One region of the Streptomyces sp. NPDC086549 genome, then DNA from elsewhere that is predicted to be linked to it. Evidence: riboswitches for the same ligand, from Rfam matches in the RefSeq annotation. Region 1 holds a riboswitch; the other holds the start of a gene.

Region 1 (4,455 bases):
GGCCGACACGGAGCCGGAGGAGGCCGTGGCCGAGCCGGTGGTGGAACAGCCGGCGGCCACCGAACGCCGCTGGCCCTCGGGCCACGACGTGCGGCACAGCGAATACGGGCACGGCTGGGTGCAGGGCAGCGGCCTGGGGCGGGTCACCGTGCGCTTCGAGACACCCGACTCGGAGCCGGGGCGTGTGCGCACGTTCCGCACAGACGATCCGGACTTGGAACCGGCGGATCCTCTGCCACTGGTGCCGGAAACGTCGGGTGGTGGTGCCGGGGCGGAGGGCAGCGCCGGGGGAGGTCCGGGTGGGGGAGCGGCGCAGGGCGGCGTTGGGGGAGGCCGGGCGGTGGTGCCGGAGCTGATGAAGTGACGGCGGGGAGCGTGCCGTGACATCCGTCACCGGCTCCCGGCCCCCGCCATAGCGTGGTGCCTCCGCCATCGCGTGGTGCCCCCGGCGCCAGCCACCGGCCCGCCACCGCGTGGTGCCCGCCGTGTCACCCGCCACCCGCGACACTCGTCATCCGCGACACTCGCCACCGCCTGACATCCGTCCGCGTCGCCCGCCGCCGGCCCCGCTCTGCCCGGCCCCCCGCTCGGCCGTCCTCAGGGTTCGTCCCTGCCCGCCAGGTTGCCGAAGTCGTGGTCGGGGAAGGGCGGCGGTGGGGCCACGTCCAGGCCGTAGTGGTGGTAGAGCTGGAGTTCCTGTTCCGGGGAGAGGTGGCGGCCCACGCCGAAGTCGGGGGCGTCCTTGATGAGGGCTCGCTCGAAGGGGACGTGGAGGGTGCCCTCGACCAGTTCGCTGGGCTCCAGGGGGACGAAGGCGTCGCGAGAGAACAGGCCAGTGCGTATGGCCGCCCACTCCGGCACACCGGTCGCGTCGTCGAGGTACACCTCGTCGATCGTGCCGATCTTGGTGCCATTGCGGTCGAACGCCTTGCGGCCGATCAGGTTGCGCGGATCGATGTCGGTCTGCACGGGCCCTCCACTTGGTCGCAACTCATCCGTAAGCACTACAAAAGAGCACATTCAGGGAGGCGGCCACTCGAAGACCCGTACGTTGACCTCGCTGGTACTCTGGCAAACGGCTGCTGACCCCGTGCGGGAGAGTCCTCCGGAGTGACACCGGAGGCGCCGAAGGAGCAAATCCTCCCCGGAATCTCTCAGGCTCACGTACCGCTCGGACGAGGTCACTCTGGAAAGCAGGGCGGATGTCGACGGCTTCCGCTCTCACCGACGGTGAAAGCCGGTGCCCCTCGGGTGACCTGGTGAAGCTCTCAGGTTGAGATGACAGAGGGGGAGGCCGTCGGGGTGCCCGTGTCCGGGGTGCCCCTCGAAGGTCGCGTCAGACCAGGAGGCCTCCGCAATGACCGCCCACCGCATTCCGCTCTCCGAGCTCGAACAGGGCATCCCGTTCGAACAGCGCCACATTGGGCCCGACCAGGAGGCACGGGCCAAGATGCTCGCGCAGGTCGGCTACGGCTCGCTCGACGAGCTCACCGCCGCCGCGGTGCCGGATGTGATCAAGAACACTGACGCCCTCGACCTGCCGGGTGCGCGTACCGAGGCCGAGGTGCTCGCCGAGCTCCGCTCCCTCGCCGACCGCAACCAGGTGCTCGGCTCGATGATCGGACTCGGGTACTACGGGACGTTCACCCCGCCCGTCATCCTGCGCAATGTCATGGAGAACCCCGCCTGGTACACGGCCTACACGCCCTACCAGCCGGAGATCTCCCAGGGGCGGCTCGAAGCCCTGCTGAACTTCCAGACCATGGTCGCCGACCTCACCGGCCTGCCCACCTCGGGCGCCTCCCTTCTCGACGAGGGCACGGCCGCCGCCGAGGCGATGGCGCTGTCCCGGCGCATGGGCAAGAACAAGAAGGGCCTGTTCCTGGTCGACGCGGACGCGCTGCCGCAGACCATCGCCGTCATAGAGACCCGAGCCGAGCCGACCGGTGTCGAGGTCGTGGTCGCCGACCTGAGCGAGGGCATCCCCGCCGAGCTCGCCGGCCGCGAGATCAACGGCGTGCTCGTCCAGTACCCGGGCGCCTCCGGTGCCGTACGCGACATCAAGCCGCTCATCGACCAGGCGCACGAGCGCGGCGCGCTCGTCACGGTCGCCGCCGACCTGCTCGCCCTGACCCTGCTCACCTCGCCGGGCGAGCTCGGCGCGGACATCGCCGTCGGCACGACCCAGCGCTTCGGTGTCCCGATGGGCTTCGGTGGTCCGCACGCGGGCTACATGGCCGTGCACGAGAAGTTCGCGCGCAGCCTGCCCGGCCGCCTCGTGGGCGTCTCCGTCGACGCAGACGGGCACAAGGCCTACCGGCTCGCGCTGCAGACGCGGGAACAGCACATCCGCCGGGAGAAGGCCACCAGCAACATCTGCACGGCGCAGGTGCTGCTCGCCGTCATGGCCGGCATGTACGCCGTCTACCACGGGCCCGAGGGTCTGCGGGCCATCGCGGGGCGCACCCACCGGTACGCCACGATCCTCGCCGCGGGCCTCACGGCGGGCGGTGTGGAGATCGTCCACGGCGCCTACTTCGACACGCTGACCGTCAAGGTCGCCGGCCGCGCCGAGGAGATCGTCGCCGCCGCCCGGGAGAACGGGGTCAACCTCCACCCGGTCGACGCCGACCATGTCTCCATCGCCTGTGACGAGACCACCAACCGGGCCCAGCTGGCCGCCGTGTGGTCGGCCTTCGGCGTCGAGGCCGACATCGAGGCGCTCGACCCGGCGACCGAGGACAGCCTGCCGGACGCGCTGCTGCGCACCGACGCCTACCTCACCCACCCGGTCTTCCACGAGCACCGCTCCGAGACGGCGATGCTGCGCTACCTGCGCAAGCTGGCCGACCGTGACTACGCGCTCGACCGCGGCATGATCCCGCTGGGCTCCTGCACCATGAAGCTCAACGCGACCACGGAGATGGAGCCGGTCACCTGGCCCGAGTTCGGCCAGCTGCACCCCTTCGCGCCCGCCGAGCAGGCCGAGGGCTACCTCACGCTCATCCGTGAGCTGGAGGAGCGGCTCGCCGAGGTCACCGGCTACGACAAGGTGTCCCTCCAGCCCAACGCCGGCTCCCAGGGTGAGTTCGCCGGCCTGCTCGCCGTGCGCGGCTACCACCGCGCCAACGGCGACGAGCAGCGCACCGTCTGTCTGATCCCGTCCTCCGCGCACGGCACCAACGCCGCCAGCGCCGTCATGGCCGGGATGAAGGTCGTCGTGGTGAAGACCGCCGAGGACGGCGAGATCGACGTCGACGACCTGCGGGCCAAGATCGAGCAGCACCGCGACGAGCTCGCCGTGCTCATGATCACCTACCCGTCCACCCACGGTGTGTTCGAGGAGCACGTCGCCGAGATCTGCGCCCAGGTCCACGAGGCGGGCGGCCAGGTGTACGTCGACGGCGCCAACCTCAACGCCCTGGTCGGCCTCGCCAAGCCGGGCCACTTCGGCGGCGACGTCTCCCACCTCAACCTGCACAAGACGTTCTGCATCCCGCACGGTGGCGGCGGTCCCGGCGTCGGCCCGGTGGCCGTGCGGTCGCACCTGGCGCCGTACCTGCCGAACCACCCGCTGCAGCCCGCTGCAGGCCCGGAGACGGGTGTAGGCCCCATCTCGGCGGCCCCGTGGGGCTCCGCGGGCATCCTGCCGATCTCGTGGGCGTACGTCCGGCTCATGGGCGGCGAGGGGCTGAAGAGGGCCACGCAGGTGGCCGTGCTCTCCGCCAACTACATCGCCAAGCGCCTGGAGCCGCACTACCCGGTGCTCTACACCGGCCCCGGCAACCTGGTCGCGCACGAGTGCATCATCGACCTGCGCCCGCTGACCAAGGCGACCGGCGTGAGCGTCGACGACGTCGCCAAGCGGCTGATCGACTACGGCTTCCACGCGCCGACGATGTCGTTCCCGGTGGCCGGCACGCTGATGATCGAGCCGACCGAGTCCGAGGACCTGATCGAGCTGGACCGGTTCTGCGAGGCGATGATCGCCATCCGCGCGGAGATCGAGAAGGTCGGCGCGGGGGAGTGGCCGGCGGAGGACAACCCGCTGGGCAACGCGCCGCACACGGCGGCCGCGCTCGGCGGTGACTGGGCGCACGCCTACAGCCGTGAGGAGGCCGTGTTCCCGGCCGGTGTCTCGGCCGCCGACAAGTACTGGCCGCCGGTGCGCCGCATCGACCAGGCCTTCGGAGACCGGAACCTGGTCTGCTCGTGCCCGCCGATGGACGCATACGAGGGCTGAGCGCCCTGAAAGAGAGCGTGTGAGGGCCCCGTCCATGCCTGGGCGGGGCCCTCCCGTTTCCGCTCCGGCCTCGTCTAGGCCCGTCTAGGCCGTCGCGAGCGACACCTCGGTCGACTTGATCAGAGCGATCGCGTCGGAACCCACGAAGAGGCCGAGATCGGTGACCGCCTCCTTGGTGATCACCGCCGTGATCTCGGCGCCGTCCATGGCGA
Region 2 (4,455 bases), on a different contig from region 1:
GACCGCCTTGGCCGCGATCACGTGCTCCAGGGGACCGCCCTGGAAGCCCGGGAAGACGGACGAGTTCAGCTTCTTCGCGAAGTCCTTCTTGGCGAGGATGATGCCGCCGCGCGGGCCGCCCAGCGTCTTGTGGGTGGTGGAGGTGACGACATCCGCGAACGGCACCGGGTTCGGGTGGAGACCCGCCGCGACCAGGCCCGCGAAGTGCGCCATGTCGACCCACAGGTACGCCTCGACCTCGTCGGCGATCCGGCGGAACTCGGCGAAGTCCAGCTGCCGCGGGTACGCCGACCAGCCCGCGATGATCACCTTGGGGCGGTGCTCCTTGGCGAGCCGCTCGACCTCGGCCATGTCGACCAGGCCGGAGTCGTCCACGTGGTAGGCGACCACGTTGAACTGCTTGCCGGAGAAGTTCAGCCGCATCCCGTGGGTCAGGTGGCCGCCGTGGGCCAGGTCCAGACCGAGGATGGTGTCGCCGGGCTGGGCCAGCGCGAAGAGCGCGGCCTGGTTGGCGGAGGCGCCGGAGTGCGGCTGCACGTTGGCGTACTCGGCGCCGAACAGCTCCTTGACCCGGTCGATGGCGATCTGCTCGGCGACGTCGACGTGCTCACAGCCGCCGTAGTAGCGGCGGCCCGGGTAGCCCTCGGCGTACTTGTTGGTGAGGACCGAGCCCTGCGCCTCCATGACCGCGACCGGGGCGAAGTTCTCCGAGGCGATCATTTCGAGGGTGGACTGCTGGCGGAGCAGCTCGGCGTCGACCGCGGCGGCCACGTCCGGGTCGAGCTCGTGCAGGGGCGTGTTCAGGACGGACATACGTCTACGACTCCTCAGCCGGCGGTGAAGGCGGTGTACTCGTCGGCGGAGAGCAGGTCGGCCGGCTCGTCCGTGACGCGCACCTTGAACAGCCAGCCGCCCTCGAAGGGCGCCGAGTTCACCAGCGACGGGTCGTCGACGACGTCCTGGTTGATCTCGGTGACCTCACCGGTCACGGGGGAGTACAGGTCGGACACCGACTTGGTCGACTCCAGCTCGCCGCAGGACTCGCCCGCGGTCACCGTGTCACCGACCTCCGGGAGCTGGACGAAGACGACATCGCCGAGCGCGTTGGCCGCGTGCTCCGTGATGCCGACCGTCGAGACGCCGTCCTCGGCGGCCGACAGCCACTCGTGCTCCTTGCTGTAGCGCAGCTGCTGGGGGTTGCTCATGGCCTGAATTCTCCTGTACGCGGTGGTGTGCTGATGACTGCGGGACTGATGAAACCGCTGGTGAGCAGGGGTGATGTGCCCGGCGTCACAGTGTGTGCGCCGGGCGGCTCCGGTTGCTCAGTGTCTACTTCTGGCGCTTGTAGAACGGCAGCGCCACGACTTCGTACGGCTCGTGGCTGCCGCGGATGTCCACACCGACGCCCGCCGCGCCCGGCGCGGAGTGCGCCGCGTCGACGTACGCCATGGCGATGGGCTTGCCCAGCGTGGGGGAGGGGGCACCCGAGGTGACCTCGCCGATCGCCTCGCCGCCCGCGACGACCGCGTACCCCGCGCGCGGGACACGACGCCCCTCGGCGACCAGACCGACCAGGACCCGCGGCGGGTTCTGCTCGGCGCGGGCAGCGGCCTCGGCGAGCGCCTCGCGGCCCACGAAGTCGCCCTCCTTCTCGAACTTCACCACTCGGCCGAGCCCGGCGTCGAAGGGCGTCAGCGAGGTCGTCAGCTCGTTCCCGTACAGCGGCATGCCCGCCTCCAGGCGGAGCGTGTCCCGGCAGGAGAGGCCGCAGGGGACCAGGCCGACGCCCTCGCCGGCCTTGGTCAGCGCCTGCCACAGCTCGACGGCGTGCTCCGGCTTCACGAACAGCTCGAAGCCGTCCTCGCCGGTGTAGCCGGTGCGCGCGATCAGCGCCGGGACGCCGGCGACGGTGCCGGGCAGGCCCGCGTAGTACTTCAGGCCGTCCAGGTCGGCATCGGTGAGGGACTTCAGGATGCCGGGGGACTCGGGGCCCTGGACGGCGATCAGGGCGTAGGCGTCGCGGTCGTCGCGGACCTCGGCGTCGAAGCCGGACGAACGTTCCGCCAGCGCGTCGAGGACCACCTGGGCGTTGGAGGCGTTGGCCACGACCATGTATTCGGTCTCGGCCAGCCGGTAGACGATCAGGTCGTCCAGGATGCCGCCGTCGGCCTGGCAGATCATGGTGTAGCGGGCGCGGCCCACACCGACGGAGGCGATGTTGCCCACGAGGGCGAAGTTCAGGAACTTCGCGGCCTCCGGGCCGGTCACGGTGATCTCGCCCATGTGGGAGAGGTCGAAGAGCCCGGCCCTCGTGCGCACGGCGACGTGCTCGTCGCGCTCGGAGCCGTAGCGCAGCGGCATGTCCCAGCCGGCGAAGTCGGTCATGGTCGCACCGAGCGAGCGATGCAGGGCATCGAGCGCGGTGAGACGGAGTTCGGTACTGCTCATCGGTCGGTCGTCTCCCAGAGGCATGACAGGCGAGGTCGTTCCTCCCCATCTGTCATCGGAACCTGAGAGGTTCGCCATGACCACCCATGGGGGGATGACCACGACTTGCACCTTGGGTGGGGCCACTGACACAGCGGCCCGCTTTTCAGATGTGCCTCGCCCGCGCGGTAACGGGGCCTGAGAGATTCAAGGGAGGGACTTGCTCCTTCGGCGCCTCGGCAGTGCCGAGGACTCTCCCGCGCGGATTCAAACGGCCGGTATGCAGTTGGCGCCGACATCATTGCACGCCTGGGCCCGCCTCCGGCAGGGCGGCATCTGTAACCGGGCTGTGGCCGTACGCACACGAAAACGCGAGACACCGGGCATTACCTTCTCTTTACGCTCGACGGGCAGGGGATCTCAGAGCTCAAGGGGAGGACGATTCATGGTGAACAGGACCACGGCCTACGCCACGACCACGGGCATGGCACTGCCGAAGCAGCCCGCCGCCCCGGCCCGCGAGCGCTGCGACGAGCGCCCGGCACCCATCGTCCGCGACCTGCGCGACCGGGCCGGTCACAGCCCGCACGGCCTGCTCTTCGGTCCCCGCGATCTCGTCGTGATCACCGGCCTGCCGGGCAGCGGCAAGTCCACCCTGATGCACCGCGCGGTCCGGGGCCTGCGCATCGACTCCCAGGACACCCGGGACCGCTGGGACGCCCGCATGCCCCGCTTCCTGCCGTACGCGGTCTACCGTCCCCTGGTCCGCCTCGCCCACTACGCCGGACTGCGCCGCGCCCTGCGCTCCGGCGAGGGGGTCGTCGTGCACGACTGCGGCACGCAGTCCTGGGTGCGCGACTGGCTGGCGCGCGAGGCCCGCCGCCGTGGCAGAGCCCTGCACCTGCTGCTGCTCGACGTCACCCCGGACACCGCGCTGGACGGCCAGCGCAGCCGCGGCCGGGGCGTCTCCTGGTACGCCTTCCTGCGCCACCGTGGGGCCGCCGCCCGCCTCCTGCGCGCCGTGGAGCGGGGTGACCTGCCCCAGGGCTGCGACTCCGCGGTGCTGCTGGACCGGGACGCGGCGGACGCACTGCGCGGGATCGGCTTCTCGCGGTGAAGGCGTGTCACCCGCACCCGCTAGCCTTGCCAGCCACACCAGTGGTTCCCAGCAGGCGGTAGCAGATGGACTTCCCGGCGGACTTTCCAGCGGACTTCCCGGCACAGGCACACCCCCATCCGCACGGCGGATGGCCCGGCAACGAACTGGAGGAGGTGCTGTCGGCATCCCTCGGCGTGCCCTCGGCCGGCGGCCGGATCGTCGAGGTCCTGGGCCGCAGCTTCCTGTGGATCCCGCTGCCCAGCGGCGGCGGCCCGGACAGCGGCCCCCTCGACCTGCCCACGATGGAGATCCAGGGCCAGGTGTACGTCCCGGTGTTCAGCTCGGAGGAGCAGTTCCGCCAGGTCGTCGGCTCCCACCTGTCGTACACCATCGCCCCCGCCGTGGAGTTCGCCCGCGGTCTGCCCCCGCAGGTCGGCCTCGCCCTCAACCCGGACGGTGTGGTCGGCGTCCCGCTTCCGCCGGAGGCGGTGGCCGAGCTGTGCCGGGTGGGCCGCAGCGAGCTCGACGGCCCGACGACGGGGGGCCGTGTCCGCCTGTTCGAGCCCGACTGGCAGGTCGACCCGGTCGACTTCCTCGCCGCGGCCTCCGCGGAGTTCGCGGCGACGGGCGTGGTCGTCACGGCCCGCCGCTGCCTGGCCGCGGTCGAGACGGCCGAGCCGGTGATGTTCGTCGGCGTCGAACTGTCCCGGTGGGAGGGCGACCTGCGGGCACTTCCCCTGGAGGCACTGGGCAAGGCCTTGGGGAAGGTCCCGGTGCAGTGGCCGGTCAACCTCGTACTGCTCGACGTGGCCGAGGACCCGGTGGGCCACTGGATGAGGGAAAACGTCCGGCCCTTCTATCAATTCGGCCACTAGAAGCGCCCCGTCGGGGACGCGGGGCCGTATCGATGTGCGGCTCCGCCGCGTGGG

The links. Region 1 has a riboswitch for glycine ahead of gcvP (aminomethyl-transferring glycine dehydrogenase). Riboswitches for the same ligand answer to the same signal wherever they lie in the genome.
Region 2: linked by a shared signal. The riboswitch ahead of gcvT (glycine cleavage system aminomethyltransferase GcvT) and the one ahead of gcvP (aminomethyl-transferring glycine dehydrogenase) in region 1 are both predicted to bind glycine.

Annotation. Positions count from the first base shown of each region.
Region 1 is NZ_JBIVBS010000012.1:347,093-351,547, reverse strand. Features, by position in the region: gene ACIPSA_RS33330 (DNA polymerase IV) at 1-364, shown strand, start outside; gene ACIPSA_RS33325 (PRC-barrel domain-containing protein) at 598-969, opposite strand; glycine riboswitch at 1,084-1,180, shown strand; gene gcvP (aminomethyl-transferring glycine dehydrogenase) at 1,358-4,243, shown strand; gene ACIPSA_RS33315 (molybdopterin-binding protein) at 4,328-4,455, opposite strand, start outside.
Region 2 is NZ_JBIVBS010000013.1:296,237-300,691, reverse strand. Features, by position in the region: gene glyA (serine hydroxymethyltransferase) at 1-813, opposite strand, end outside; gene gcvH (glycine cleavage system protein GcvH) at 828-1,205, opposite strand; gene gcvT (glycine cleavage system aminomethyltransferase GcvT) at 1,330-2,448, opposite strand; glycine riboswitch at 2,604-2,697, opposite strand; gene ACIPSA_RS34730 (AAA family ATPase) at 2,876-3,544, shown strand; gene ACIPSA_RS34725 (enhanced serine sensitivity protein SseB) at 3,610-4,401, shown strand.